DNA from 4 places in the Hydrogenophaga sp. SL48 genome. Region 2 is predicted to be linked to each of the others. Evidence: predicted binding sites of a transcription regulator. Region 2 holds the regulator's gene; each other region holds the start of a gene.
What was found. Region 2 encodes FNR, which switches genes on or off when oxygen is low (the NO sensors DNR and NnrR bind a similar motif). Its sites were predicted from a motif close to TTGATNNNNATCAA; they were not measured.
Positions count from the first base shown of each region.

Region 1 (7,606 bases), 2.2 Mb from region 2:
GAGCTGGTCTTCGTTGAAGCGGCCACCCGCTTGCAGTGACCCGATCATGCGGTCCAGCGCGGCACCGCTTCGGGCGTCCAGTGCCGGCGCCAGGCCCAGCGCCTTCAGGGTGGCGTGGTCGCCGAAGCCAGAGGGCGCCAGCCGGTGCTCGCGCTGGAAATCGGTGAGCGTGCGTTCGGTTCCTGCGCCGAAGCCGCCATCGTCTTTCAACGCCTTGCCCTCCCGCTGCAGGGCCTGCTGCAGCAGCCTCACATCGTCGCCCTTGTCGCCTCGGTCGAGCACCGACGGGTCGTTGACGTCGCGCCGATAGGCGGCGAGAGCGGTCTGGATCTCGGGGATGTGGCGTTCGTCGGAGGGTCGGTAGCCGCTGCTCGCGACCTGGCGGTGAGCCTCTTCCATCGCGACGGCGTTGCCGGGCTTCTGGAAGTTCTCCTGGTACTGGCGGGCGAGTTCGCCGGCTTTGTCACCGTGATAGCCCTTGTATTTCTTGACGCTCGAATCGACGACCTGAATGATCCCTTCGTAGTCGGCACCGCTTTTGAGGGACTCGACCAGCTTGTTGTATGTCAGAGGGTGTTGGTTGGCCGATTTGGCCAAGATGCACATCACCTCGAATTTGCGCTCTTCAGAGATGTTTGACCCATAGCGGTCGATCACCTGCTGTGAAGAGTCTGCGATCGCTTGGACCTGCGGAAAGTCGATGTTTTGATGAATCCATTGCTTACCGGTGTCCGAACTGGCCCAGGCATTGAACGTGGCACGGTGTTCGTCTGAGATGAACCGGATCTCTGTCCGGCCCTCAAGACCGTTGCCATGGGACAGTAGGTCGCTGCGCAACGCAGCCAGCCCAGCGGCATCTCTTGGAAAAGGCAGCTGGTTTTCTCTGGCGAAAGCAGATGCATGGCCAATGATGGCGTCAACATATGTCGTTTCGCCCGGATTCGAGGCTCGCTGCTTCACGGACCCCAGAGGCCATGTCCCGCGTTGTCCAAGGTCCACCTGGATCGTTCCGAGGGAATAGCCACTGTTGGCAATCACCGAGGACGGATCGCCCCATTTGTTCGCAGCCACGGACAGCCGGAACGCCGCGTTGCCACCTTCGGTGCCTCGCCCCACCACAAAGTACATCGCGCCGTTACGTTGCGCGGGGTCTTTGATATCAATTTGACGCATGTTTTCCCTCCTCTGATTTTCAGTTTCTCAGCCCACATGCGTTTTCAAAGATCAAGGTGGTAATACAGCTGCTGGCGACGCTGGGTGATCCACATGATCTTGTTGGTGCCGACGGTCAGGTCTGAATCGCCTCCCAGTGGGTCATAGAAGGACACCGAAAACCGGCTTTCAGCATCCAGAAACACTTCCCATGCCTTCTGTGATTTGGCCAGCTCAACTCGCTGTACTTCATTGAGTTTGGCCGACAGGCGTCCAAAGAGTTGGTTCATCTGGGTTCGTTGCCACTTGATCTCTTCGTTGATGCAGTTGCCTTGCTCCAGCCGCCCATTGGCTTTTTTCATGCACGCCAGGTAAGTCTTGCTCTCCAGCTGGCCCAGTGCGGGTGGGGCTTCAAGCGTTTCATTGGCCACCGTGGCGCAGCTGGCGGCACCGAGGGAGAGGGCGAGGAGGGCGATTCGGATCGGCTTCATGGTGTGGGTGTGTGACAGCAGAGACCGGGCCAGCGGCGGCCCGTAGTGGTCGAAAATGCTAACACTTTGGTTTGCAACCGGATGTAAAAGCAACCCCTGTCAGCGGGAGGCTCAGGGGCAGGCTTGACATGGGTCAAGGCTGAGCGGAGCGTGCTCGGGCACAGTCCCGGAACCATTCACCGACCGATCGGTCGGGATCGCCTTGCCGGAGACAACACCATGACCCACGAAGCCCTGCGCGTCATTCGCGAAGAACACGCCACCCTGGCTGCCATGTTGCAGTCGCTCATGCAGATGGTCCGGCGCGGCCCGGTGCACGAGGGGCAGGACGATTCGGCGCGGTTTTTCGATGTGTTGCGGGCCATGCTGTTCTATATCGACGAGTTCCCCGAGACGCACCACCACCCCAAGGAGTCGGACCTGCTGTTTCCCCGGGTGGTGCGCGCCGCGCCGCATGTCATGGCCACCATCGACCAGCTGGAGCGCGATCACGCCACCGGCGAGGCGCGGGTGCGCAAGATCATGCACCTGCTGCTGGCCTGGGAGCTGCTGGGCGAGGCGCGGCGGCCGGTCTTCATCGACGAGGTGACGCGCTACGTGGATTTCTACCTGGAGCACATGCGGCTGGAAGAAACCATCGTGCTGCCCGAGGCCGAGCGCCACCTGGGCGAGGCCGACTGGCACGCGCTCAACGCCGCCTTCGCGACCAACCAGGACCCGCTGAACCACCGCGTGCCGCGCGACCCGCAGTTCGACCGCCTGTTCACCCGCATCGTGATGAAGGCGCCCGCGCCGGTCGGGCTGGGTCAGTAGGCCCTTCTCGCTCGCCAGGGCTGTGGTGGCGGCCCGCGCTGTCCCGCAGACCACACGCTGGCGCGCCGCCCGGGCCGACAATGGCCCGGCCATGCCACGCAGCACCCTCACCGCCGCCCTGACACCCGAGCCCCCGGAGCGCACGCCCTTTGTGCGTCTCGCGCTTGCGCTCTCGCTGGGTGCGGCGGTCTCGCTGGGCATCACCCGCTTCGCCTACGGCCTGTTGCTGCCACCCATGCGCGACGACCTCGGCTGGAGCTACACGCTGGCCGGCGCCATGAACACCGCCAACGCCGTGGGCTACCTGATCGGGGCGCTGGCCATGTCGTGGCTGCTGCGGCGCACGTCGCCCACGCGCGTGCTCATGGCCGGCGCGCTGTTCGCCACCCTGTTCATGGCGGCCAGCGGTTTTTTCACGAGCGCCTGGGCGCTGATGGGGCAGCGCGCACTCGCGGGCGTGGCGAGCGCGCTGGTGTTCAGCACCGGCGGTTTGCTGGCGGCGCGCCTGGGTGCGCGCCAGCCCGCGCGCAGCGGATTCCTGCTCGGGCTGTATTACGGCGGCACCGGCCTGGGCATCGTGGCCTCGGCGCTGGTCGTTCCCCTGGTCTTGCAGGCGGCCCGGGGGCAGGCCCACGCCTGGGCCTGGGCGTGGTGGGTGCTGGCGCTGGTGTGTGCGCTGGCCACCGCGCTCATGGTCTGGCCGGCGCAGGTGCTCGCGCGGCACGAGGCGGCCACCCCGGCGCAGGCCGCCGCAGCAGGGCCACCGGACCGGCGCGTGTTCCACTTGCGCGACTTTGCCTTCGGCCTGCTGGGCTACGCGGGCTTCGGCGTGGGCTACATCGGCTACATGACCTTCGTGGTCGCGCTGCTGCGCGAGCAGGGCGCGAGCCCGGGCGCGGTGACGGCGTTTTACGCGCTGCTGGGGTTGGCGGTGGTGGCGTCGTCGCGCATCTGGGCCGGTTTGCTGGACCGCCACCGGAACGGCCTCGCGCTCGCCCTGCTCAACGCCCTGCTCGGCGTGGCCGCCATCCTGCCCGCGCTCACCAGCGCCTGGCCGCTGATCATGGTCTCGGGCCTGCTGTTTGGCGGGGTGTTCCTGTCGGTGGTGGCGAGCACGACGGCGCTGGTGCGCCACAACCTGCCGCCCTCGCAATGGGCCGCGGGCATCAGCGCGTTCACGGTGGTCTTCGCGGCAGGCCAGATCGTGGGCCCCACGGTGGTGGGCCTGATCGCCGACGGTGCCGGCGGCCTGGCGCGTGGCCTGGTGTTTTCGGCGGTGGCGCTGTGGGCGGGCGCGGCGCTGGCGTGGCGCCAGCGGGCGTTGTGACCGGTCGGGGTCAGGGTGCGCACACGGGCTCGAATTCGGCCCGGACGGACAGGCGCTGGCTTGCCGTGACGCGCGCCGTCGCGCTGGTTGCGCCGATGCCGTGCCAGCGCTTGAACGCGTAGCAAGGCTTGGCCACCGCTTCGAGTTCGAGCGGCACCCCGGCGAAATAGGTGCCGGTCCACGCGCCGTCCTGACCGCTGCGCTCCGCCAGATCGCGGGTCTGCAGGGAGTTGACCCGGATCGAGCCCTGCGTGGCGTCGGGCGTGGTGACCGTCAGGCTGTAGGTGCCTTTCAACCCGAATTGCCCCATCAGCTGCGCGCGCTGGATGGCGGGGCGCTGCTGCACAAAGCTGCGCATCTTCTGCACGTGCTGGTCCCACTCGTCCACCGTGGTCGGTACCTTCCAGCGTTCCAGGTGGCGCGGCATTTCCAGGCGGATGTGGTCCTGCATGCGCTGGATGACGGCGGACGTGCGCTCGGGCTGGAACGTGGTGTTGAGCAGGTCGGCGAAGCGGTTGATGAAGCGGGCCTTGAAGTCCGGGTTCTCCATCAGCTTGCGCAGCAGCAGGGTGGACCACTCGACGCCATCGAGGTCCCGGGTGCCCCTCGGGTCCAGCGCGCCGGCCAGGGTGTTGGTGGCGGGCATCGTCAGGGCCAGGTCGGCGTCGTATTGCAGCCAGCGCCAGCGGCCGTCCAGCACGCCTTTGCTGGTGTACTGGGCGCTGTCGCCCCGGTAGCGCCAGGCCTTGACGTTGTTGTGCGGCCAGTCCACGTTGCCCATGAAGATGTTGGCGATCTGGTGGTCGATGAAGCTGTCGATGTCGATCAGGCTGCCGGCCTGCTGGTACGACGCCTCACGCCGCAGATCGGACTTCTCGAAGAAGGTCATGACCTGCTTCCAGTGCGCCGGGTCGCCCTCGATCACCGCGTTGTTCTCGACCAGCTCGATGTCCTTTTCGGGGATGGCGTATTTCTCGGAAAAGTAGTCGGTGTCGAAGTGCTCTCGCACGTTCAGGATGCCCCAGTACTCGCCGTTGAGGAAGGTCACCACCGGCTGGTAGCCCTGGGTCTCGATGTTCAGGCTTTTCACCACGGCCTGCGCGGCGGCGTCCTTGAACATGGTCTTCTGGAAGTCGTTGCCCGAGTTGCGCAGGATCAGCTTCTTGTGGTTGTAGTCCTCGCCGAACACCGGGTGCTGGAACTTGTTCTTGCCATAGCGTTTGCGGGCGTAGAGGCGCAGCGATTTGCTCGCGTTGGCCCGGCTGAAGCCGCCGTGCACCCGCACACCGATGCGCTGGTCCATGCTGGCTTCCGCCGGCTTGTCGGTGTCTGAAAAAAACTGGAAATGGGCGGGGGTGTCGTCGCCCCGGGCGTGCCAGTTGGCGGGGGCGTTGCCGCCGCGGATGGGTTGCCCCGGGTGCTGGCGGCGAAAGTCGTCGAAGGCCTTGCCCGCGACCAGGATCCCCTTGTCGTGGTCGAACAGCAGGTCCTCCTGCGCCACCAGCGACACCACCGGCAGAGTGAAGGTGTCGCGCGGCATGACGAAGTAGGTGGCGGTGGCCACGGCGCTGCGCGCGCCGCCCTTTTTGACCGCCATGGCCCGTAGCACCGTGCCCTTGAGCAGGCGCGCCTGGGGGCGCGGGGCGACGGTGGGCAGCTGAACCGGCCCCGGCAAGGACCGGTTGATCGAACCGAGCAGCCCGTTCAGGCGCTGCTCGCCGGCGCTCAGGGCCGCCAGCGGGGTGACGTAGTAGGGCTCGACGTCGTGGTGCGTGGTCGAGATCCGGGCGATCCGGTCGGGTTCCTTGGATCGGTCAGAGATGGCGATGCGGTGTTTGTAGCGCAGGCTCTGGTAGGTCTGCTCGTGGAACGCACCGAACGGGTCGCCCGGCTCCCTGGGGTATTGCAGCTTGTAGCGGTAGGTGGTGCCGTTGACGTTGCCCGGGTCGGGCTCGGAGCCGTCGAGCGTGTAATACACCGCCACCGTCGGATCGGGGTGCGACAGGCCGACGCTGATGTCGGCCTCGTAGAAGCCACTGTCGTGCGAAAAGCGGGGCTCGTCCAGCGGCAGGGGATGGGCCGTGGGCTCGCTGGCGCTGAAATCGACGCAGGCCGACAGCAGCAGCGCGGCGAGCAGGGCGATGGCGGGGCGGTGGAGGGTCATACAAGGGGGCTGGCGCGACCGCCGGGGCTGGGCCGGCCGCGGGGGCACATCAGCCCAGTGCCGCGATCTTTTTGAGGGTGGGGGTGAAGCGGCTGGACCGCTGCGCCGGCGAGGTGAGCGACAAACCCACGCAGTACTTGGAACACAGCGACGCGGGCCGCGCGCCCAGGTCCTTCAGCACGCGGTCGGTCGCCGACACGCCCTTGGGCGACTTCACCTCGACCACCCAGAGCGATCCGCTCAGGGCGATCTCGCGGTGGCTCTGGGCGAAGTGCAGCTGGTTGTCGAGCGTGACCCGCTCGGGGCTGGCCTGGGCGATCAGGGTGGTGCGCTGGTAACGCACCTGCAGCGTCTGGCGGTAGCGGTCCGACAGTTCCCGCTGGTGGTGGTTTTTCGCCACCGATTTGAGGTACTGGTCCAGCTCGGCGGGCAGTTCGTGCGATTCAAAATGCGCCGGGGTGATGGCCCGGCGCAGTTTGGACGTTTCGCCCCCGTTGCCCTTGAGCTTGACCTCCATGAAGAACTGCTGCGTGTCCTCGTAGTGCCGGTAACGCACCTTGAGGCGCTTGCGGCGGTTCTGGTTGTGGTCACGAAAGCAGTGCAGCGAGTCCGAATCGAAATAGGCGCTGTGGTAGCTGAAGGCGGTCTTGCCGCCGATGTCCAGCGCATCGAAGCGGTCGCCGACCTGCCCCAGAAAACCGAGCACCTGTGCCCCGGTCAGCAGGTACTTGTTGTCTTTGCGGGTCATCAGCGCGGCGCGCTGGTTGAGCTCGGCGAGGCCGATCCGCTGGAACGACGCGAGGCGGTCTTCGACGGGGCTCATTTGGGGCGGAAGTCCACTTCGGCCTGGATGACTTCGGTCACGTAGCACACGCTGCGCACGCGGTAGGACAGCACCTCCACCCCCAGGCGCTCGGACAGCAGCGCCTTGAAGCGCTCGGGGTTGGACATGAAGTTCTCCGGGATCGAATCCAGCTTCACGTCGATCTGGTTGACGGACTTCAGGATCTCGGGGTGGTCGATGATGAACACCCCCAGAAGCACGGCGGCGGTCAGCATCGCGGTCAGCGTCAGGCTGGTGCCGTCGATGGCGGAGATCACGGCGATGGAGATGCTGCCGAAGAAGTACGCCATGTCCGACTTGCTGATCGGCTCGGAGCGCAGGGTGAACAGCGCGAGGATGGCGAACAGGCCGAAACCGGCGGCCATGCCGAACTCCAGGTTGGAGAGGATGGCCAGCACCGCGAAGATGAAGATGTTGAAGAGCGCCGCCGAGATCGCGGTTTCCTTGTGCTTGTACCGGGGGTAATAGATCAGGAAGATCAGGATCAGCATGGCCCCTAGGTCAAACAGGAACCGGGTCAGCAGTTCGACGTAGTTCATCAGGTTCATGGGTGGCGCTCGGTGGGAAGGGCTGGTCCGTTCGGGCCGGCTCACAGGGACGGGGAGGGCGCAGAACCTGTCTTCGGGCGGGTCTGCGGGTGGGCGCCGGCCTGTGCTGGCGTGGTTCGCGGCCTGCGGCGAAAAACCCGAAATTTTAAGGTGACGTTAAGGTGACCGTGGCAACGATGGAGATGGTGCCGTGAACAGTGTGGCGGTCTGACCATGAAAAAGGGGCTCCGCGGAGCCCCTGGTGATGTCCATCGGCAAAGCCTTACT
Region 1 covers NZ_CP063400.1:4,542,502-4,550,107, forward strand. Annotated here, with positions in the region: gene IM738_RS21485 (peptidoglycan-binding domain-containing protein) at 1-1,173, opposite strand, end outside; gene IM738_RS21490 (lysozyme inhibitor LprI family protein) at 1,218-1,643, opposite strand; gene IM738_RS21495 (hemerythrin domain-containing protein) at 1,863-2,456, shown strand; gene IM738_RS21500 (YbfB/YjiJ family MFS transporter) at 2,548-3,783, shown strand; gene IM738_RS21505 (CotH kinase family protein) at 3,794-5,947, opposite strand; gene IM738_RS21510 (polyphosphate polymerase domain-containing protein) at 5,997-6,770, opposite strand; gene IM738_RS21515 (DUF4956 domain-containing protein) at 6,767-7,339, opposite strand; gene gstA (glutathione transferase GstA) at 7,602-7,606, opposite strand, start outside.
Region 1: a site for FNR is predicted at 1,767-1,780, ahead of IM738_RS21495 (hemerythrin domain-containing protein). Genes of this name have one in related genera too.

Region 2 (7,606 bases):
CAACGGCATGGTCAAGTTCTACTTTGCTTCTGGCAAGGCCGACCTGGCACAAGGCGGTGCGGATGCCCTGGCAGACGCGGCCAAGGCCGCCAAAGACGGCAAGAAGCTGACGGTGAGCGGTTTTCATGACTCGACCGGTGACCTCGCCACCAACCAGGAGCTGGCCAAGACGCGCGCTGTTGCGGTGCGTGACGCCCTCGTGGCTCTGGGCGTGGACGCTGCTCAGGTGGAACTGTTGAAGCCCACCGCGACCGAGGGCGGTGGTGCCAACCCCGAAGCCCGCCGGGTGGAAGTCAGCATTCAATAACGCGAGACACCATCATGGACATCAACGACCTGCGCAGCATCGTGACGGTGGTCAGCCTGCTGACCTTTGTGGGCATCGTGGTCTGGGCCTGGTCCAAACGGAACCAGGCCGGTTTCGAAGAGGCGGCGCGGCTGCCCCTCCACGACGACTAACCCGCAGCACCCAATAAGAGAAACATCATGAGCGACTTTACAAGTGAATTCTGGCATCTCTATGTGGGCGGTCTGACACTCGTCAGCATCATTGCCTGCCTGGTCCTGCTCTGGATCAGCGGCACCACCAAGGCCGCGACACACGGCGACAACACGACCGGGCACGTCTGGGACGGTGACCTGAAAGAGATGAACAACCCGCTGCCCAAGTGGTGGGTCTACCTGTTCGTCCTGACGGTGGTGTTCGCGCTGGTCTATGGCGTGCTCTACCCGACCTTTGGCAAATTCCAGGGCGTTCTGGGCTGGACGTCACAGGGCCAGCATGCCGCCGAAGTGGCCAAAGTCGAAAAGGCCATCGCGCCCATCTACGCCAAGTTCCAGGACATGAAGCCCGAAGCACTCGCCGGCGATGCCGCCGCGATGGCCATCGGCGAACGCTTGTTCATGAACAACTGCGCTCAGTGCCATGGTTCCGATGCACGCGGCGCGAAGGGCTTCCCCAACCTGGCCGACGGCGACTGGCTGTACGGCGGCTCGCCCGACGTGATCAAGACCACGCTCACCAACGGTCGCATCGGCGTGATGCCGCCCATGGCTGCCGCCGTGGGCACCGCTGAAGATGTGCGCGACGTGGCCAACTACGTGCTCAGCCTGTCCGGCAGCCCGCACGATGCGGTGCGCGCCTCACAAGGCAAGGGCAAGTTTGCGGCCTGCGCGGCCTGCCACGGGCAGGACGGCAAAGGCACCCAGGCCATGGGTGCTCCCAACCTGACCGATGGCATCTGGTTGCACGGCTGGGGCGAAGACGCCATCGTGCGCGCCGTGAACAATGGCTTCACCAACCAGATGCCCGCCCAGGCCGGCAAGCTGAACGAGAGCCAGATCAATGTGCTGGCCTCCTACGTCTGGGGCATGTCCAACAAGCCCGCGAAGTGATTCGCGCCTGATCGAGAAGGGGTCGCCGAAAGGCGGTCCCTTTTGGTGTTATTTACTGATATAGGCATGTTGTGAGCACCGCTTCTTCCGACGCCAACAAACCCATGGTTCCCGTTTCTGCTGGCAACCCCCAGGGCGGCGCCGCGGAAGATGAGGAGATGGTCTCCCTTTACGCCTCTCGGCAGAAGATCTACCCCCGATCCGTGTCGGGTCTGTTCTCCAAGTGGCGTTGGTTCACCGTCTGGATCACCCAGATCGTGTTTTATGGCCTTCCGTGGCTGGAGTGGAACGCGCGGCAGGCGGTGCTCTTTGACCTTGAAGCCCGCCGCTTTTACATTTTTGGCCTGGTGCTGTACCCGCAGGATTTCATCTACCTGACGGGGTTGCTGGTGATCTCGGCGCTGGCCCTGTTCCTTTTCACGGCCGTGGCCGGTCGCCTGTGGTGCGGCTACGCCTGCCCCCAGACGGTGTACACCGAGGTGTTCCTCTGGATCGAGAAGAAGGTCGAAGGGGATCGATCCGCCCGCATGCGGCTGGACAAAGCCGAGCTGTCTGCTCAGAAGCTGGGCAAGAAGTGGCTCAAGCACGCGTTGTGGATTCTGTTTTCGCTCTGGACGGGCTTCACCTTCGTCGGGTACTTCACGCCGATTCGCGAGCTGGCTGTGGTTTCCCTGGCCGCTTCTCTGGGGCCCTGGCAGACCTTCTGGATCTTTTTCTATGGCTTTGCCACCTATGGCAACGCCGGCTTCATGCGCGAGCAGGTGTGCAAGTACATGTGCCCCTATGCCCGCTTCCAGAGCGCGATGTTCGACAAGGACACGATGATCGTCACCTACGACGAGAAACGGGGTGAGCCGCGGGGACCGCGTTCCAAGAAAGCCGATCCCCAGGCGCTGGGCTTGGGCGCCTGTGTCGATTGCACGCTGTGTGTGCAGGTGTGCCCGACCGGCATCGACATCCGCAAGGGCCTTCAATACGAATGCATCGGGTGCGGCGCCTGCATTGACGTGTGTGACGAGGTGATGGACAAGGTGGGCTATCCCCGCGGACTGGTCAAGTACGCGACGCAGAACGGCATGGCCAATGGCTGGACGACGGCACAGATGGTCCGTCGAGGTCTGCGCCCGCGCGTGCTTGTCTACACGGGCATCCTGATGGCCATCACGACCGCCGTGATGGTGAGTCTGTACCTGCGCACCCCGCTCAAGGTGGATGTGATCCGTGACCGGGGCACGCTGGCCCGCATGGTGGAACAAGGGCGCATCGAGAACGTGTTCAGGTTGCAGGTCATGAACGCCACCGAGTCCACGCAGCGCTATGTGATTGGTGTCACCGGTCTGCCTGGCATCACCATCGCTTCCGAGAGCGAAGTGGAGGTGCTGCCCACCGAAGTGCGTTCTGCCGTCATTCGGGTGCAGGTGCCTCCGGGGGCGGCATCCACCGGTTCTCATCCCATCCAATTCGATGTCCGTTCGACAGGGGATGAGGTGTCTCAGGTGAAAGAAAAAGCCGCGTTCCTGATCCCCCGGTAAAGTGACACCCACCTTTCCACTCCGACACCCACATGAATCCCAACAACGCCGCTCCCGCCCAGTCTTCGCTGCCCATCCCCTGGTGGAAAGTGCCTCACATGTGGCTGGTGGTGGGCGGACCACTCGTGGTGGTGGTTGCAGCCATTGCCACGGCCATCATCGCCGTCAAGGGCGCTGATCCTGTGCTCAACAAGGCCGATTTCGAGCGAGACCTGAAAGCCGCTCATGCCCTGGACGGACAAGCCAAAGCCAAAGCGCTGGAAACCTTGCAGCCCGCGCAGCAGGCGCGCAACCACGCGGCCTCACCGCTGCCGGAGCCTGCGGCCAAATAACAGGGGCAGGCCGAGCCGCCGACCTCAAAGACTTCTTGAACTGACTTTCACCCCCTACGAGGAGACAAGAGCATGTGGTCACAGCGCTGGATGTGGATTGCCTGGCCAGCCTTTCTGGTGGCAGCGGTTCTGGAAATGATCGTGTTTGCGATGGTGGACCCCGGTGACTTGCATTGGTTTGGCAACCCGCTGGGGCTGTCCCGGCAGGCCATCTACACCTTGGCCTTCTTTGTGTTCTGGGGAATCACCATGGCCTCCAGCGCGCTGACCACCCTGTTGTCGATGTCACCCTTCGAGGTCAACCGATGCCCGGTGCCCGAGGCCGCGCGGCCTGAAAGCTGTGCACAAAACCGCTCCTGTCGCTGACGGCGAAAAGCCCAAAAGAAAACCCCGCCGGAGCGGTCCGGCGGGGTTTTCTTTTGAACGCTGAAATCAGCGGCAGGTCTGTGGATTCACGATCAGCTTGAGTGCTTCGGTGTCCTTGATGTGCACGTAGCGTTGCTTGACTTCAATGATGCCTTCCTCGACAAACTTCGAGAACGTGCGGCTGACCGTTTCCAGCTTCATGCCCAGGTAGCTGCCGATCTCTTCGCGCGTCATGCGCAGCACCAGCTCGGATTGCGAGAAGCCTCGGGCATGCAGGCGCTGCACCAGGTTGAGCAGGAACGCCGCCAGGCGTTCCTCGGCGCGCATGCTGCCCAGCAGCAGCATCACGCTGTGGTCTCGCACGATTTCGCGGCTCATGATCTTGTGCACATGGTGCTGCAGGGTGGTGAACTCCCGAGAAAGCTCTTCAACCTGATCGAACGGCATGATGCAGACCTCGGCGTCCTCCAGGGCGATGGCGTCACACGAGTGGCGGTCGCTCACGATGCCATCCAGGCCGATGATTTCGCCCGTCATCTGGAAGCCGGTGACCTGGTCCCGGCCGTCGGCGGTGGTCACACAGGTTTTGAAGAAACCCGAACGGACGGCATAGAGGGAGGTGAACTTGTCGCCGGTGTTGAACAAGGCCGAGCCCCGTTTGACGCGCCGACGGGCTGAAATGACGTTGTCGAGCTTGTCCATTTCGTTGGGGTTCAAGCCCATGGGCAAGCACAGCTCCCGCAAATTGCAGCTGGAACAGGCGACTTTGATGCTTTGAATGTCCATAAATATCCCGCAATTGGGCCGAAGCTTAACGCATGGGTGTCGCTGATGTCGATGTACCCATTCGTTTCGCTGGCGTCAGTCAGCAGAAACCCTTGGCTGTCATGCGCCCTTGATCTTGATCAAGGGCGCTCGAACGCGCCTGGGGCACATTCTCCTTCTGCATTGGAGAATTGCCTGTGAGTCACGCCATATCTGACGAATTGCTCAAGCGGTTCGATGTCCCTGGACCGCGCTACACCTCGTATCCGACGGCTGATCGGTTTGTGGAAGCCTTCACCGAAGCCGACTACATCCAGGCCCTGGAGCAGCGGCGAGCGGGCTCGATGGCCTTGCCGCTGTCCCTGTACGTGCATGTGCCGTTTTGCGAATCGGTTTGTTACTACTGCGCCTGCAACAAGGTGATCACCAAGCACCACGAGCGGGCGGAGGAATATTTGCGCTACCTCTCGCGTGAGGTCGACCTGCAGGTGCAGCACTTCGGCAAGGGCCACAGCGTGTCCCAGCTGCACCTTGGTGGCGGGACGCCCACCTTCCTGTCGGATGGCGAGCTCGAAGACCTGATGGCGATGATCCGCCGCAACTTCACGCTGGTGCCGGGTGGGGAGTATTCGATCGAGGTGGATCCCCGCACGGTGACCGGCCAGCGTTTGCAGACCCTCGCACGCCTTGGGTTCAATCGCCTGAGCTTTGGCGTGCAGGACTTCGATCCTGCGGTGCAAAAAGCCGTGCACCGGGTGCAGCCCGCCGAACAGGTGTTTGAACTGGTGGAAACCGCCCGCAAGATCGGCTTCGAATCGGTGAACGTGGACCTGATCTACGGCCTGCCACTGCAAACGCCGGAATCGTTCTCCCGCACGCTGGCGCAGGTCAACCAGCTGCGCCCTGACCGCATTGCGCTTTACGCCTACGCCCACCTGCCTTCGCGGTTCAAGCCGCAGCGCCGCATCATTGCGGCGGAACTGCCCAGCCCCGGGGACAAGCTGTCCATGCTCTCGGCCTCGCTGGATGCCATGAGCGAGGCCGGCTACGTGTATGTGGGCATGGATCATTTCGCGCTGCCCACCGATGCCTTGGCGGTGGCCAAGCGGCAGGGCCGCCTGCACCGCAATTTCCAGGGCTACAGCACACAACCCGACTGCGATCTCATCGCCCTGGGTGTGTCGGCCATCGGCCGCATCGGTGCGACCTACAGCCAGAACGCCAAGACGATCGAGGATTACTACGACGCTCTGGATCAGGGCCGGTTGCCGATCGTTCGCGGCTTGGCACTCACGCGCGACGATCTGTTGCGCAGGTCGGTCATCATGTCCTTGATGTGTCAGGGCCAGTTGCAGTACGAGCCCATCAACCTGGGGCATCTCATAGATTGCAAAAAGTACTTTGCCCGAGAACTTGAGGTCTTGGCCAGCTTTGCCGAACAGGGACTGGTGAGCATTGACGAGTCGGGTGTGCAGGTCACTGCCACGGGCTGGTATCTGGTGCGCGCCATTGCGATGGTGTTTGACAAGAACCTTCAAGTGGATCAGGACCGCGCCCGTTTCTCCAAAATCATCTGACCTGAAACGATCGTTGGCGCTGCCGCCCAGGCTCGCCGCGAGAGCGGTCAAGCGCCCCGCTTGCATGGAGCTTGTGGGGACTTCGTCCGCTCATCTTTCCCCGCCTGCTAGAGTTCCCTGATGCAGACTTCCATGGCGATCACGGCCCTGTTCATGGGGCTGGCCGGTGGCCCGCACTGCGTGGCCATGTGCGGGGCCGCTTGTGCGGGTATCGGCCGTGCCGCCGGCGAGCGCAGCACACAGGCGTTGTGGTCGTTTCAGGCCAGTCGCATGTTGGGCTATGCGCTTTTTGGTGCGTTTGCCGCCGGGTCGGTTCAAGGGTTGGCTTGGTTGGGCACCAACACGGCCGTCATCCGTCCGGTCTGGACGATGTTCCATGTGGCGGCGTTGCTCCTCGGTGCGGTGCTCCTCTGGCAGGCAAGGCAGCCCGCGTGGCTGGAAGGGCTCGGTCAAAGCGTCTGGCGCAAGGCGCGCCCCGTGCTCGGCCGCCTGGGCGGCAAAGCGCCCGTGGTGCTGGGTGTGGCCTGGGCCCTGATGCCTTGCGGCTTGCTGTACTCGGCGTTGTTGGTCGCCTCGCTCTCAGCCAACGCGATGGAGGGCGCGCTCATCATGGCGCTCTTTTCGACGGGCACCTCCATCTCGTTGACCGCCGGGCCTTGGCTCTTGCTGCGTTTGCGTGGGGGTCGTTCGGGTGCCTGGGGCATTCGCCTGGCCGGATTGGCGTTGGCGGCCACCTCGGGCTGGGCGCTCTGGATGGGTATCACCAATCCCACCGGGCTGTGGTGTGCCTGATCAGGGCTTTCGACCCGGCAACGTGGCGAGAACCAGGCCCAATAGGGCGATGCCGAACGCGAGCAGCTGAATGGGCGTGAGCCGCTCACCCATGAACACAACACCGATGGTTGCTGCACTGAGGGGCAGCATCACGGCGAACACACCGGCCTTGGATGCGGGAATGGTTTTCAGCCCGGTCATCCAGAGCCACACCGTCCAGACGCTCGCAGCCAGAGCGTAAAACACCAGCAGACCCCAGGTGTCAAGGCGCACGGAGCCGAAATCGAAGCGCCAAGCGGCCCAGATGCCCAGGGGGGTGACCAGCACAAAGCCCCACAGATTGATGATGGCCGAGATGCGTTTGGGCCCCAGGCCTTCCGTGAGTCGCTTGCCAATGACCACATAGGAGGCTTCGCACACCACGGCGGCAAACACCAGCAGGTTGCCCCACACCTGCAGATCCAGGCCCAGCGGCCCTGGTCGCCCCGCCGCATGCGTGTCGGCGCCTTTCTGCAGCGAGAACAGCCCGATCCCGATGGCGGCACAGGCAATGCCGCCCATGGTGCGCTTGCCGATGCGCTCCTTGAGGAACACCCTGCTCAACACCGCAACCACGGCGGGGATGGACGACATCACCACGCCCGCGGCCACAGCGGTGGTCAGGCCGACACCGAACAACATGCAGATGGAGAAAAGAAAGTTGCCCAGGAAGGATTCGAGAAAGAGCAGGCGCCGGGTGTGCGGGCTCCAGGCAGGTTCGTCCGGCGGCTTGCGCAGCCAGCGGAGCATGGCCACACCACCGATGCCAAAACGAAGCCAGGCCAGCAGAAAGACGGGGAAAACCGCCACCAGCGGTTTTGACAGC
Region 2 covers NZ_CP063400.1:1,304,698-1,312,303, forward strand. Annotated here, with positions in the region: gene IM738_RS06250 (OmpA family protein) at 8-307, shown strand; gene IM738_RS06255 (cbb3-type cytochrome oxidase subunit 3) at 322-459, shown strand; gene ccoP (cytochrome-c oxidase, cbb3-type subunit III) at 487-1,395, shown strand; gene ccoG (cytochrome c oxidase accessory protein CcoG) at 1,500-2,927, shown strand; gene IM738_RS06270 (nitrogen fixation protein FixH) at 2,960-3,259, shown strand; gene IM738_RS06275 (hypothetical protein) at 3,332-3,625, shown strand; gene fnr (fumarate/nitrate reduction transcriptional regulator Fnr) at 3,692-4,411, opposite strand; gene hemN (oxygen-independent coproporphyrinogen III oxidase) at 4,588-5,967, shown strand; gene IM738_RS06290 (sulfite exporter TauE/SafE family protein) at 6,088-6,759, shown strand; gene IM738_RS06295 (DMT family transporter) at 6,760-7,606, opposite strand, start outside.

Region 3 (7,606 bases), 920 kb from region 2:
GCGCGGCGTGGTGGCGAACTGGGGCACGGTCGAGTGGTCGCTGGTGGTGGCCTCCGGCGTGCTGCACGTCTTCTATTACGTGATCCTGCTGCGCGGCTACCGCAAGGCCGACCTGACCGTGGTCTACCCGCTGGCGCGCGGCTCGGGTCCGCTGCTGTCCTCGCTGGTCGCCATCGTGTTCCTGGGCGAGCGCATCTCCGCGCTGGGCGTGGCCGGTATCGCGGGCGTGGTGGGTGGCGTGTTCCTGATCGCGGGCGGCCCCGGCCTGCTGCGCGCGGCACGCGACCCGGCCGCGCGGCGGCGGGTGCACAAAGGCATGGTCTACGGCGTGCTCACTGGCGCCTTCATCGCCGCCTACACGGTGGTCGACGGTTATGCGGTGCGCTGGGTGCTGATGTCGCCCATCCTCTTGGACTACATGGGCAACTTCGTGCGCGTGGCGCTGCTCGCGCCCAGCGTGCTGCGCGACCGGGCCACCGCCTGGCGGCTCTGGCAGCAGCAATGGCGCCACGCGCTGATGGTCGCGGCGTTCAGCCCGGTGGCCTATGTGCTGGTGCTGTACGCGATGCAGGAGGCGCCGCTGTCGCACGTGGCACCCGCGCGCGAGGTGTCGATGCTGTTCGCCGCGTTGCTGGGCGGGCATTTGCTGGGTGAGGGCGAACGCGGCTCGCGCGTGCTGGGGGCGCTGTGCATCGCCGGCGGTGTGGTGGCCCTGGGCCTGGGATGAGCGCAATGACCACCCCACACACCACCCTGCTGGGCTGTGACTTCACGAGCGCACCTTCGCGACGCAAGCCCGTCACACTCGCCGTCGGCCACCACGACCGCGGTCGCGTTCTGCTCGATGCCCTGGAAACCTTCGACACGCTGGACGCCTGGCAGGCGCGGCTGGCGCAGGCCACCGACGGTGGCTGGGTCGGCGGGTTTGACCTGCCCTTCGGCCTGCCGCGCGAGCTGGTGCAGGCGCTCGGCTGGCCCACCGACTGGCTGCCCTGCATGCGGCACTACGCCAGCTTGTCGCGCGAGCAGGTCCGCGACACCTTCGCCGCGTTCTGCGACGCCCGGCCGGTGGGCGGCAAGTTCGCGCACCGCGCCACCGACGGCCCGGCGGGCTCCAGCCCGAGCATGAAGTGGGTCAACCCGCCGGTGGCCTTCATGCTGCACGCGGGCGTGCCCCGCCTGATCGAGGCGGGCGTCACGCTGCCCGGCCTGCACGGCGGTGATCCGCGTCGCGTCGCGCTCGAGGCCTACCCTGGCCTGCTGGCGCGCAGTGTGCTGGGCGCCACCAGCTACAAGAGCGACGACAAGGCCAAGCAGACACCCGAGCGGCTGATCGCCCGCAAGACGCTGGTCAACGCGCTGGAAAACGGGCTGGCGCCGCTGTTGCAGGCGGCCGGCCTGCGCCTCAAGCTCAGCCACGCGCAACGCGACGCCCTGGCCGACGACGCCAGCGGCGACCGCCTCGACGCCGTGCTCTGCCTGCTGCAGGCCGCCTGGGCGCAGTGGGAGCACGAGGCCGGTCACCCCCGCTTCGGCCTGCCCGAATTCGACCCGCTCGAAGGCTGGATCGTGACCGCTTGACGTGACGCACCCCCGCCGCGCTTCGCGCGACCCCCTCCAGGGGGCGGCACTGGCCGTCCGGCAGAGCCGGCCCGGCGGTGCCCTGGGTGGAGCCGTTTCATGCGCAGTGACCAGGGTCTTTCAGCGCCGCAACGGGTATCCTTGCAGCCCATGAAAACGCCCGAATCCCCCGCTTTGCCCGCCGACCTGCGCTTCGCTTTCGTCGAAGCCTCGTGGCACGCCGACATCGTCCACCAGGCGCGCGACGCCTTCTTTGCGCGCATGGCCGAAGGCGGTGTGGCTGCTGAACGCATCGACGTGTTCGACGTGCCCGGCGCGTTCGAAATCCCCTTGCACGCCCAGCGCCTGGCGCGCTCGGGGCGCTACGCCGCCATCGTGGGCAGCGCGCTGGTGGTGGACGACGGCATCTACCGTTTCGACTTCCTCTCGCAGACCGTGCTGCAGGCGCTGATGGACGTGCAGCTCGACACCGGGGTGCCCCTGATCTCGGCCGTGCTCACGCCCCACCATTTCCACGAACATGCCGAACACCGCAAGTACTTCCAGCGCCACTTTGCGGTCAAAGGCACCGAGGCCGCCGAGGCCTGCCTGCAGACCGTGGCCGGGCTGCAGCGACTCGGTTCGACGCTGTCTTCCTGAAGGGCGGGCACACACGATGACATCGACCGTCTTTTGTGTGCTCGGCCTGGCCCTGCTGGTGGGTGGTGCCCGAGCTGCGGACGTCTGTGAGCCGCTGCGGGAGCAGATCGAGTTTCAGATCGCCGGCACCGGTGCCACCGGCTTTGCGGTGATGGTGGTGGACGCCGACGCCGAGGTGGCCGGCAAGGTGGTGGGCACCTGCGCCCAGGGTTCGCGCAAGCTGGTCTATGTGCGGGGGGGCAGCGCGAGCACCCGACCCGTCCGGCCCGTGGCGGCGCCGGTGCCGCCAGCGCGCGGCAACGACGCCCACATCATCACCGAGTGCCGCGACGGCACGGTGGTGCGCGGCAACGCGACCTGTAAACCGTGAACCACCCCCGCCGCGCTTCGCGCGACCCCCTTCAAGGGGGCGGCACTGGCCGTCCGTCCTGAGCTTGTCAAAGGGCGCCCCGGCGGTGCCCTGGGCGGCAGCGGATCAACCCAACGCTTTGAACGACTGCAGCGCCGACAGTGGCGTGAACGCACCGGCGCGTTTTTCCTTCATCGCCGTGATCGACTCGCGCACATGCGCGTTGCTCCAGATCGCGCCCTGCAGCCAGCCCATCTGGCGCAGGCTGTCTTCCACCGAATGGTCGCGCGCGTAGGTCACGGCCTGCTTGGTGCCCCAGATGGCGATCGGTGGTTTGCTGGCGATCTCTTTCGCGCACAACATTGCGGCGGCCAGCATGGCCTCGGGCGTGTCGAACACCTCGTTGACCAGCCCGTAGGCCAGCGCCTTGGCGGCCGGCAGGCGCCGGCCGGTGTAGGCCATCTCCTTCACCACCGCGAAGGGGATCAGCTTGGGCAGGCGCTGCAGCGTGCCCACGTCGGCCACCATGCCGATGTTGATCTCCTGGATGCAGAAGAAGGCATCGGCCGTGGCGTACCGGATGCAGGCGGCCGTGACCATGTCCACCGCGCCGCCGATGCAGCCGCCCTGGATGGCGCAGATCACCGGCATGCGCAGGTTCTCGATCTTTGTGAACGTGGCCTGCATGTCGGTCAGCAGGTCGAAGATGGCGGCGCGGCCTTCCGGGCTCTGGTCGTCCATGGCGATCGCTCCCGCAAAGGTCTCGAGTGCCATGCCGGCGCTGAAGTGTTTGCCGGTGCTGCTGATGACCAGCGCGCGCGCCGTGCCTTCGGTGTGGAGCGTTGTCAGCACCTCGTCCAGCTCGCGCCAGAAGGTGGGGTGCATGGTGTTCAGCGTGTCGGGCCGGTTGAGCACCAGGTGGGCCACATGATCTTCAGTCGAGCTCAGGGAAAAGCAGGTCGGTGTGTTCATCGGTGGCCTTGTCTCTAGCGGTTCGGGTGGAATGGCTTTCACTGTAGCCCGAGGCTTCTTCGCCCTCTGTCCCGGGCTTGACGAGCTTGCCCACGCGCACGCCCAGCAGGCGGATGCGGCGGCCCAGGTCCACGCGCTTCAGGCACAGGCCGGCCTGGCGGCGGATGGTGGCTGCGTCTGAGGTGAAGTGATCGATCGTCACGTCGCGCGTCACGCTCTGGAAGTTGTCGTAGCGCAGCTTGATGCCGATGGTCTTGCCCGCGTAGCCCTTGCGCTGCAGGTCGTCGGCCACCTGCTCGCAGAGTTTTGTGAACACCGCGCCCAGCTCGGCGCGGTCGCGCACCGCGTGCAGGTCGCGCTCGAAGGTGGTCTCGCGGCTCATGCTCACCGGCTCGCTCTCGGTCACCACCGGGCGGTCGTCGCGGCCCCAGCTGACGGCGTGCAGCCAGGCACCGTAGCTCTTGCCAAAGGTCTCGATCAGCCAGACCGGATCGCGCGCCGCCAGGTCGCCGATGGTGTGGATGCCGTGGCCTTGCAGCTTTTGATCGGCCTTGGGCCCCACGCCGTTGACCTTGCGGCAGGGCAGGGGCCAGATCTTTTCCTGAAGGTCGTCGGGCCAGACGATGCTGATGCCGTTGGGCTTGTTGAATTCGCTCGCCATCTTGGCGATGAGCTTGTTGGGCGCCACGCCGATGGAGCAGGTGATGCCGGTGGCCTGGAAGATGCTTTTCTGGATCAGCCGCGCCAGCACGCGCCCGCCCTCGCGCTGCCCGCCGGGCACGTCGGTGAAGTCGATGTAGACCTCGTCCACGCCGCGGTCTTCCATCACCGGCGCGATCTCCAGGATGGTGCTCTTGAACAGGCGCGAGATGCGGCGCACCTCGTCGAAGTCCACCGGCAGCAGGATGGCCTGCGGGCATAGCTTGGCCGCCTTCATGAGCCCCATGGCCGAGCCCACGCCGAACTGGCGCGCCGGGTAGGTGGCGGTGGTGATGACGCCGCGCCCGGTGTAGCCGGAGAGGCGGGGGAAAAATTCGAGCGGGATGCGGCTCAGGTCGCCGTCTGACCAGTCGCGTTCCGGGTAGGCCTCGCGCAGGCGGGCCAGCACATCGTCTTCCCGCCGCCGCCCGCCGCCAATCACCACCGGCAGGCCCTTGAGTTGCGGGTAACGCAGCAGCTCCACCGACGCGAAAAACGCGTCCATGTCCAGGTGCGCGATGCGACGGGGCAGATGGGCTTCGGGGGTCACGGTGGCTGGAGCATAGCGCCGGCTGCGCGCGCGCCAGGGGTCTAAGATGGCTGGCCGCGCGCCACCCTGTCGTGCACCGTTTCACCGGAGCCCCCATGAACACCCTCTCCCGCATCCTCGCCGCCGTGCTGGTCGCCGCCGGCCTCGCCTTGGCCGGCTATGCCGTCAGCCAGGGCCTGGAGCGCTTCCGCATGTCGGACCGCTCGGTCACCGTCAAAGGGCTGGCTGAAAAAGAGGTCGAGAGCGACTTCGCGATCTGGACGCTGGGCTTTCGCCGCGCGGGCGTGGAGTTCGGCGCGGTGCAGCAGGCGCTGTCCGCCGACCGCGACAAGGTGCTCGCGTTCCTCAAGGCCCAGGGCTTCACAGATGCCGAGCTCGAACCCAAACCCCTGCAGGTGCAGGACCTGCTGGCGCGCGAGTACGCGCAGGGCAACGTGCCGTTCCGCTTCAACGGCAGCGGCCAGGTGCTGGTGAAGTCGGCGCGGGTGAAGGATGTGGAAAAGGCCGCGCTGGCGGTGGACCCGCTGATCCAGGCCGGCATGCAGCTCGGCGGCGCCGAGGGCGAGGGCACCAACAGCGGCCCGCGTTACCAGCTGCGCGGCTTCAACGACATCAAGGCCCCGCTGCTGGCCGAGGCCACGCGCAACGCTCGGGAGCAGGCCGCCAAATTCGCCACCGAAGCCGGCGCCAGCCTCGGTCCGCTGAAGAACGCCAACCAGGGCGCGATCCGCATCACCGGCGACGACGGCAACGACTTCGACGACGGCAGCTCACGCACCAAGCGGCTGCGCGTGGTCAGCACCTTCGAGTACGAGTTGAGGTAAGGCTCCCCCCGCAGCGCTTCGCGCTACCCCCAGGGGGCAACCCGATGCGGCCCGGCCAAGCCGGTTCCGCCGGGTTCTCGGTTCAGGCACTGCGCCTGGGCGGTGCCGCTTCATGCGTCGGGTTGTGCCTCTGGTGCCGCTGCATCTTTGTCCATGTCCCCGGGGATGCCCGACCAGCTCTCCCAGCCCGGGCCAAAGGTTTCGATGGGGTGTTGGGTGCGTTCCGAGCCGTTGCCGCAGAGCAGGGCGTTGAAGGCACAGTAGCGGTCGCAACCCCAGCAATTGCGCTCGGGGTGGGGTGGGTTGAGGGGGAAGGGTTTGGCCATGGTCCGGCAACCGTGGCCGACGGACGGCAGCCACACCGCAGAGTGTGTCGGTCTCGCTGCTGGCCCGCCTTGATCTGCTTCAAGACAACGGGGTGCGCCCTGTGGTGCGCACCCGCTTCAGATCAGATCGCCTTGTGCACCAGCGCGCCCTTGAACAGCCAGGGCAGGCGCGGCCCCTGGGCTTCCGGCACACCGCCTTTGGCCTCCACGCTGATGGCCAGCTGGCCGACGCCCGCCAGCGCGGCTTCCTTGGCGGGCAGCTGCAGGGTCTTGTATTTGCTCTCGATCACGCCCAGCGACCGAGGTGGTTTGTCGCCGTCGAGCGCCCAGAGCTGCATGCTGTCTTCCCGGCCCTCTTTCACCTCGTTCAGGCGCTGCAACTGCAGCAAGCCGGTCTGCGGGTCCATGGTCACGAGCATGGCCGGCTGCTGCTGCTCGTCCAGCAGCACCGCGAGGTGGCGGATCTGCGGCACGGCGGCCACCTTCGTCTGCAGGTGGCCGATCTGCGCCTTGAGCTGCTCGACCATGCTGGCACTGGCGGCCCAGCCCAGCAGCAGCACCAGCAACAGAAAAATCGCCAGCGCGCGCCACCAGGGCGAGACCCTGCGGCTGGCTGGCGCGGGGCTGTTGGTATCGGTCTGGGCAGTGTGCGAATCGTTCATGTCCGAAGTATGCCTGCGCGGGGGGCTCGGGGCTCGCCCGAGGGCGGGGGGCGGTACACTGCGCCGATCCCACGTTGGCCGCTGGTGGCGCCAGCATCCGGCGCTGTCGAAGCGGTCGTCAACCTCCCATACCCTGCCCCACCATGCAAGCCTTCGAAGTGGCGATCTGGTCTGCCATGGCGGGTGTCCTGCTGACACTGGCCATCGCGGCCTCGCTGGACCTGGCCACCCGCCCCAGCCTGCCGGCGGCGCGCTCGTGGCTGAGCCTGGTGCTCACCGGCGGGTCCTGCATCCTGATGTCCGGCCTGCCCGAGACCCTGTGGCCCTCCTGGAACCAGATCGACTGGCTGCCACTGAAGGCCACGCTGGGGCCGCTGTGCGGCGCGCTGGCGATGACCTACCTCGGGCACTGGTCGGGCCTGCGCAGTGAAGACCGGCTGGTGCGGCGAATGATGGGGCCGGGCGCGTCGGTGCTCATCGCCGGCACCTTCCTCCTGCTGGGCCTGGTGGTCGTGGGCGTGCCCGCCGACACCGTGCTGTTGCTGACGGCGGCCGTCAACAGCCTGGCGGTGCTGATGGGCGTGCTGATCGCGGTGCGCAGCGTGACGCTGGGCGACCAGCTGTCGCGCTGGATGGTGCTGGCCTGCCTCTGCCTGGCGCAGATGACGGCCGGCCTCTACGCCAAAGGGCTGGGCATGGACATGGGCAATCCCTACTGGGCGCTGACCGCCTGCGCCACCGTCGGCTACTTCACCACCGTGATCGTGCTGGTGCGCATGCGCAACCGCCAGCTGCGCCGTCTGCGGCGCCAGGCCGCGGGACAGATGCCATCGATGGACCCGCTGAACCTGCCCTGCGGTGCCCAGCTGGTGACCCGCGTCGAAGACGCGCTCTGGCGCAGCCAGCGCATGGGCCGCCCCTGCCTGGTGGTCGCGGTGTCGGTGTCCAACCTGTACGCCTACCGTGAGCCGCCGGTCCTGGACCCGGCGGGTGAAATCCTGGTG
Region 3 covers NZ_CP063400.1:388,250-395,855, forward strand. Annotated here, with positions in the region: gene IM738_RS01835 (EamA family transporter) at 1-727, shown strand, start outside; gene IM738_RS01840 (DUF429 domain-containing protein) at 724-1,581, shown strand; gene IM738_RS01845 (6,7-dimethyl-8-ribityllumazine synthase) at 1,732-2,220, shown strand; gene IM738_RS01850 (DUF1161 domain-containing protein) at 2,237-2,590, shown strand; gene IM738_RS01855 (enoyl-CoA hydratase-related protein) at 2,696-3,541, opposite strand; gene IM738_RS01860 (Y-family DNA polymerase) at 3,504-4,745, opposite strand; gene IM738_RS01865 (SIMPL domain-containing protein) at 4,886-5,614, shown strand; gene IM738_RS01870 (DUF3079 domain-containing protein) at 5,725-5,940, opposite strand; gene IM738_RS01875 (anti-sigma factor domain-containing protein) at 6,063-6,602, opposite strand; gene IM738_RS01880 (hypothetical protein) at 6,746-7,606, shown strand, end outside.
Region 3: a site for FNR is predicted at 6,010-6,023, ahead of IM738_RS01870 (DUF3079 domain-containing protein). Genes of this name have one in related genera too.

Region 4 (7,606 bases), 1.8 Mb from region 2:
AGCGAGGCATAACCCTCAAGCGTGTCTTCGACCTCCTCCTGCGAGGGGGTGTTCTGCTGCCAGGCGGTGATCTGGATCTGGAACATCTCGGCCCAGGAGCCGTCGAGGTAGACCTCCTTGCCCGAGCGTTTGTCCACGATCTCAAAACCGTGGCGCGGGATCTGGGGCCCGGCCAGGCGTTCGGCCTCGTCGTCTTCCGGCGCGTTGGCCAGGATGTGGACGACGGCAAAGGCATCCGAGTCGTAAAGCATGTGCATGACTGAAATTCCTTCCTGTTGGGAAACCGTTGTGCCTGATGTCACTTATATCGGCAAATGGCTGGCGGGCTACAGCCCTCCTTGGTCATTTAGATGGTCCCACCGGGAGAAGATTCAAGATGCGTGTGTTTTTAAGCACAGTTCCGGGTTTCAACGGCCGCTTTGCTTCAGTGGACCGTTGGCAGGACCGGCAGCTCATCCAGCTTCATGTCCACAAAGTCACCGTTCTGTTCGGTGATGCGCAGCCGCACGGGCAGGTGCGACAGGCTGGGTGCCAGCCAGATCTCGACCTTGCGATCGAATTCCCGCCGCGGGCTGCGGGTGAGCTTGCGCGCCACCACCTCCCCGGCGGGCAGGGTCTCGGCCCCTTGGGGGCCGACCTGGAACAGCCACACCTCGGCCATGTCGATGCTGCTGACCGGCAGGCGCAGCGTTTGCCCTTCGGCGTAGGCGTCCGGGCGGGCATTGAACAGGCCGGCGAGCTGGAAGTTGACCGACAGCCGGTCCTGCATGCCCGGCAGCAGCACGGCGTCGGGCGCGTTGTTGCTGTAGCGGACCTTGGCGCTGGCGCGTTCGAAGTGCGCGGCCCGTTCACTGCGGCTGCGGTCGGTGAAACGGTCCGGGGCAAGGCCCTTGTCGTTGAGGCCGCCCATGCTGGTCTGGCCGCGGCTGCCCAGGAACAGCGCCTTGACCGTCATGCTGGCTTCGTACTGGGAGCCGTTGTTGGTCCAGTCCAGGCGGCCGGTGGCGGTGTAGTTGAAGCCCTTGGCCAGGCCCTTCACGTCGTATTTGAGCTGCGCGCTGGGCGGCGCCACGGCAGGCGCCAGGCGGGCGTCGGACACCCCGACCCCCGCGCCCCGCACCGTGCCCGCAGCGACCTGTGCGCCGGCGGGCAGGTCCGACACCGGGGGTTGCGGCGCGACCGCCGGCTCCGGCACCGGTTCCGGCGGGGGCACCATGGCCACCTCGGTGGGTGGCTCCTCGATCACCGGCTCGACGGTCACGATCTCGGGCACAGGCTCGATCGGTGCGTCAACCACCGGCTCGACCTGCTCGGGTTCCGGTTCGGGCTCGGGTTCGGGCGGTGGCGCCTTCTGGACGACCTTGGGAGGCGGCTCGGGCTCTGGCACGGGTTCGGGTTCCGGTGCTTTGGGCATGATCCAGCGCACCCGGCTGGTGCGAACCGGTTCGGGCAGGGCCTGCGGGAGATCTGCGGTGGCCGTGGCGGGCGGTGTGGGTTGGCCGGGCGTGGGGGCGGTGCCCGCCAGTTCCGTGTCCGGTGCCGCAAAGAAGTCCAGCGAGAAGCCCGACAGGCCGCCGCTCAGCAGGCTCAGGTGCGCCAGCAGCACGCCGGCGCCCAGCCCGAGCAGCACGCTGCCACGGGGAGCCGCTTCGCCTGGATGGACGGTCGGTCGGTGCACGGTGGGCGCGTTCATGTTCAGGCAGGCTGGCGGTGGCCGAGGTCGGCACTGAGTTGTTGCGCACAGCGCCGCAACGCGCTGGCCGGTGTACCGGCCCAGTCGGTGTCGAGCGTGGCCACCGAACCGAGCACCACGAGGCCGAGCGCGAGGCGCCCCTGGGCATCGAAGACCGGGGCACAGAAACCGCCCACGCCCGGCAGCAGGCTGTGCACCACGCGCCCCAGGCCCTGGGCGCGGGTCTCTTCCAGAATGGCCTGCACGTCCTGCAGCGTCTGTGGCACGTCCACCAGCGGCAGGCCGCTGCGGGGCATCTTCTTCACGCGCGCCAGTTCCTCGCGGATCATCGGCGCGATGCGCTGGGCGTCGCGGCCCTCCTGCCCCATGAACGCGGCAAAGCAGCGCCCCGTGGCGGAGGTGAGCAAAGGCATCACGTCGCCCAGCCGCAGCGTGACCGGCACGGTCTGCGGCGCTTCGCTCCAGTGGACCATGGTCGGGCCCTGGTTGCCCCAGACGGCGATGGCCAGCGTGTGGCCGGTTTCGGCCAGCAGGCCGTCGATGCGTTCGCGCGCCAGTTTCACCGCGTCCAGCCGGCTCAGGCTGGCCAGGCCGAGCCGCAGCGCGGCGGGGCCCAGGTCGTAACGCGTGCTCACCGGGTCCTGCATCACCAGGCCCATGCGCTGGAAACTCACGAGGTAGCGGTGCGCCTTGGCCGCGCTCATGCCGGCGGCGGCGGCCAGGTCGCGCAGCATCAGCGCGCCGGGGGCCTGCGACAGGGCGTTGAGCAGCTCGAAGCCGACCTCGACCGACTGGATGCCCGCGCGCAGGTGGTCGGTGTCGTTGACCGGGGGTTCGCGGCGGGCGGGTGACTTCGGCGTGGCGGGGGATTTCGCTGCAGGCATGGGTGGTGAGGCGGCGGTCGGTGCCTTGGCGTGCCCGGACCGGGTGTTTTTCAGGCCGGTGTGCACGTTTTTCGGCGCATTGATCTAGAATCCAGGTTTTACGTATAGGTTAATCAATTTCACTATTCGTAATCACGAAACAACGCCATGCGGCAGCAGGAGACTGAATGAAACTCGCCACTTACAAAGACGGATCACGCGACGGACAACTGGTGGTGGTCTCGCGCGACCTTTCGACCGCCCATTATGCGACGGGCATCGCCACCAAGCTGCAGCAGGTGCTGGACGACTGGAACTTCCTCAGCCCCCAGTTGCACGACCTGTATGTCACGCTGAATCAGGGCAAGGCGCGCCATGCATTTCCCTTCGATCCGGCCATGTGCATGGCACCGCTGCCGCGGGCTTACCAGTGGGCCGACGGCTCGGCCTACCTGAACCACGTCGAGCTGGTGCGCGCGGCGCGCCACAGCGAGGTGCCGGCCACCTTCTACAGCGACCCGCTGATGTACCAGGGCGGCAGCGACGACTTCATCGGCCCGCGCGACGACGTGGTGGTGCCGAGTGAAGACTTCGGCATCGACTTCGAGGCCGAGATCGCCGTGGTCACGGGCGACGTGCCCATGGGCTGCACCCCCGAGCAGGCACTCGACGGCATCCGCTTGGTGATGCTGGTCAACGACGTGTCGCTGCGCAACCTGATCCCCAACGAGCTGGCCAAGGGCTTCGGCTTCTTCCAGAGCAAACCGGCCACAGCCTTCAGCCCGGTCGCCGTCACGCCCGACGAGCTGGGCGACGCCTGGCAGGGCGGGCGCCTGCACCTCACGCTGCAGTCGACCTGGAACGGCCGCAAGGTCGGCATGTGCGACGCCGGCCCCGAAATGACCTTTCATTTCGGCCAGCTCATCGCCCACATCGGCAAGACGCGAAACGTCCGCGCCGGCTCCATCGTGGGCAGCGGCACGGTGAGCAACAAGGGCATCGAGGTGGATGGCAAGAAGGACTGGCCCAAGGGCTACAGCTGCATCGCCGAAAAGCGCTGCATCGAGACCATTCTGGATGGCAAGCCGACGACCGAATTCATGAAGTTCGGCGACACCATCCGCATCGAGATGAAGGGCAAGGACGGCCAGAGCATCTTCGGCGCCATCGACCAGAAGATCGCGTCGCTGGACTGATCCCCACGGCAGTCAACCGTTGTCCAGGGCCCTTCGGGGCCCTGTGTCATGGAGGCGCCGCCGGTTCAGCTGGCGAACATCGCGTCCAGCGTGGCAAATCCCTTCACCTCGATCGGGTTGCCGAAGGGATCGCAGAAGAACATCGTCCATTGCTCGCCCGGCTGCCCTTCGAAGCGGCATTGCGGCGGCAGCACGAAGTCCACGCCCGCGGCCTGCAGGCGCGCTGCCAGCGCCTGCCACTCGGGCAAGCGCATCACGAGACCGAAATGAGGCATTGGCACCAGGTGCTCGCCCACCCGGCCGGTGCGCGTGGTCTTGAACGGCTCCCCCAGGTGCAGCGAGATCTGGTGGCTGAAGAAGTCGAAGTCCACCCAGGTGTCGGTGCTGCGGCCCTCGGTGCAACCCAGCACGCCGCCGTAGAAGCGGCGCGCCTCGTCAAGATCGGTGACGTGGAACGCGAAGTGAAACAGGCTGCGCGCGGGCAGGGTGGTGGGCTGGATGGACATCGCCGCAGAATAACAAAAGCCCACCGGCGCGTGCCGGTGGGCTTTTGCATTTGTGTTTTCCATGGTGCCGGAGCGCCGCAATGCGCTTCTAACCCCAGTGCCTCCCCCTGGGGGTGACGCGAAGCGGCGCGGGGGGCTACTTCATGCTCGGATCGGCGGCGGTCTGGTCGTACCGGGTGAAGTACTGGCGTGCCATCGCGACCACCTGGGCGTCGCTCGGGTGGTCGGTGGTGACCACCTCGACCACCGCCTTGTCGACGGCGTGGGCGTTGTGCTTGCAGAAATCGCGGAACTCGATCTTGGCGTTGGCCGGGCCGGTCAGCAGCACCTCGGTCACGCCGGTCAGCGCGTCAGCGATCTGCTTGAAGAAGTCCTTGTCGGCGCCGACGTGGCCGTGTTTGGGCGTGTGGTGGCTGCGTGCCTTGATCCGCTGTGCCTCGACGTGCTCCTTGTCGAACATCAGCACGTGGGCTTCGGTGTGGTCCATCCAGACAACGGCGTGGAAAGTGGTCATGCGGGTTTTCCTTGGAAAGGGTGGGTTGGGAAAGGGATCAGTAGCTGGCCGGGCGCACCGCGCCGCTGGCCTGTTCGGTCTTGTCCTGGCAGCCCACGCAGCGCAGGGCCGTGGGGTTGGCGTGCAACCGGGCGTTGGCGATGGCGTCGCCGCAGTCGACACACAGGCCATAGCTGCCGTCGGCGATGCGCTGCAGCGCGGCGTCGATGGCAATCAGCTCGGCCGACTCGCGCTCTTCCAGCGCAAAGGCCAGGTCACGTTCGGCGTCGGCCTGCGCCCAGTCGTCGCTCTCGTGCTCACGGGCCTCGGCGGCCGCTTCGGCCCGGCCGATCTGGCCGCCGCGCTGCGCGCGCAATTGGGCCAGCACGTCTGCGCGCATGCCGCGCAACTGTTGGGAAAAGGTGTCTGAGAGGGGGGTGGTCATGTGTTCTTCTCGTGAATTGGTGATCGGAAAAGGCGGTTCCTGAACTGTGAACCCATGTTGCACCCGCCGTCTGTGCGGTGCCTTGACCAACGTCAAGCTGTCCCGCCGGGGGCGCTGTGGCTAGGGGCAAATCCCCGGCGGACACCCGGCGAATCGGACGCAGAATCGGGCGCATGTTCCGACCCTTTTCCCAGGAGTGCCATTGATGCCCGCCGTCGACTACAGCCGTTACCAGACCCTCGCCATCACCCGGCGCGGCCCCGCCGTGAACGGCGTGCCTTCGGTGCTCGACATCCAGATGCGCGCCGATGGCCCGGGCGGCAACGGCAAGCTGCCCACCGCCGGCCACGACGGTCACTGGGAGCTGAGCGAGATCTGGCGCGATGTGGGGCGTGACGACTCGGTGCGCTGTGCCGTGCTGCGCGGCAGCGGCCAGGGTTTCTCGGGCGGCGGCGACCTCGCGCTGGTGCAGGACATGGCGACCGATTTCGAGGTGCGCACCCGCGTCTGGAAGGAGGCGCGCGACCTGGTCTACAACGTCATCAACTGCGACAAGCCCATCGTCAGTGCCATGCACGGCCCGGCCGTGGGCGCGGGCCTGGTGGCCGGCCTGCTGGCCGACATCTCCATCGCGGCCAAGAGCGCGAAGATCGTCGATGGCCACACGCGCCTGGGTGTGGCGGCCGGTGACCACGCGGCCATCGTCTGGCCCTTGCTGTGCGGGCTGGCTAAGGCCAAGTACTACCTCATGCTGTGCGAACCGATCAGTGGCGAAGAGGCCGAGCGCATCGGGCTGGTGTCGCTCGCGGTGGACGAGGCGCAGTTGCTCGACAAGGCCTACGAGGTCGCCGACCGCCTGGCCTCGGGCAGCCAGACCGCGATCCGCTGGACCAAGTACTCGCTCAACAACTGGCTGCGCCAGGCCGGCCCCGCGTTCGACACCTCGCTGGCGCTGGAATTCATGGGTTTTGCCGGGCCCGATGTGCGCGAAGGTGTGGCATCCTTGCGTGAGCGACGCGCCCCCCGCTACGGCGTGGACGACTGAGCACCCGATCCGGCAGCGACCTTTCTTCCCAGATCACCCCAGAGGAGACAGCCATGAGCGACGCCAGCGGTTTCGGCAAATTCGTGCCCGGTTTCGAGTTCCTGCAAAACCTCGCGGGGCAGGCCGCCGGTGGCGTGGTCCAGGGCCTGGGCAAAAGCGTGCCGCAGATGCCCAACCTCGGCAACTGGGTGGCCCCCACCTTCAACGTCGAGGACCTGGAAAAACGCATCGACGAGCTCAAGGCCGTGCAGTTCTGGCTCGACCAGAACGCCAAGGCGCTGGCCGCCACCATCCAGGCGCTGGAGGTGCAGAAGATGACGCTGGCCACGCTCAAGACCATGAACTTCAGCCTGGGCGACGTGGCCAATTCGCTCAAGCTCAAGGCCACCGAGGCCATGGCCGGGTTCGCCGGGGTCGTGCCGGCCCCCGCTGCGCCCAAGGGCTTCGCCGGTCTGGAGATCCCGCCCCGCACCTACGGTGAGCGGGCGCCCGAGCCGGAAGTCGAAGACAACGAGGAAGACGCGGAGGACGACGCCCCCGAGGAAGCCGCCGCACCCGAGCCGGTGAAGAAGTCGCGCAAGGCCGCCGCAGCGGCGACGGGCGAGCCGTCCGCGCTCACCGGCGGCGTGATCGATCCGCTGCAGTGGTGGGGCGCGCTGTCGCAGCAGTTCCAGCAGATCGCGACCACGGCGATGAAAGACGTGGCCAAACAGGGCGCGCTCGACGCGACGCGCAACGTCGCCAGCGGCCTGACCGAGCAGGCGGTGAAGACGGCCACCGGCATGGCCGGCAAGGCGGGCCGAAAGATCGGCGACAGCGTGGCACGCAATGTCGGCATGGCGGCCGGCATGGGCCAGGCGGCGGTGCGCGCGGTCAGCGGCAAGAAGGCCCCGGTCAAGGCCAAGGCCCCAGCCCCGGCGCCCGCTCCGAAAGCCAAAGCCAAAGCCAAACCCCAGCCCGCCGCGAAGAAAAAGGCGGTGCGCCGCCCCGCCGCCAGCCCGGCGCCCGTGGCGGCGCAGCCCCTGTCCACCGGCGACTGGCCGATGCCCACCGCCTTTTTCCCCGGCTTCATGCCGGCCCAGAAGCCCGCCGCCGCCCCGGCCGCGCGCAAGGCCGCCGCCAAAAAGAAACCCGCTGCGCGCCGCTGAGCGCCCAGCCCGCGAAACCGTCCCGCATGAAGCTCTTTCCCTACGCCCACGCCACCCACCCGCAATGGCGCATGGCCGCCGCGCTGGTGCTCGCTCAGTTGCGCGCGCAGATGGCGCTGCCGACCTACGCCCACGCGCCCGCGCTGGCCCTGCTCTACATCACCGACCACTACGCCGCACAGGCCCAGGACATCCTCAGTCACCTCAGCGCCGAGTT
Region 4 covers NZ_CP063400.1:4,956,776-4,964,381, forward strand. Annotated here, with positions in the region: gene IM738_RS23580 (BTH_I0359 family protein) at 1-257, opposite strand, end outside; gene IM738_RS23585 (DUF3108 domain-containing protein) at 425-1,693, opposite strand; gene IM738_RS23590 (IclR family transcriptional regulator) at 1,696-2,577, opposite strand; gene IM738_RS23595 (fumarylacetoacetate hydrolase family protein) at 2,745-3,752, shown strand; gene IM738_RS23600 (VOC family protein) at 3,818-4,258, opposite strand; gene IM738_RS23605 (hypothetical protein) at 4,395-4,772, opposite strand; gene IM738_RS23610 (TraR/DksA family transcriptional regulator) at 4,810-5,196, opposite strand; gene IM738_RS23615 (enoyl-CoA hydratase/isomerase family protein) at 5,402-6,241, shown strand; gene IM738_RS23620 (PhaM family polyhydroxyalkanoate granule multifunctional regulatory protein) at 6,295-7,389, shown strand; gene IM738_RS23625 (FIST signal transduction protein) at 7,416-7,606, shown strand, end outside.
Region 4: a site for FNR is predicted at 5,279-5,292, ahead of IM738_RS23610 (TraR/DksA family transcriptional regulator). Genes of this name have one in related genera too.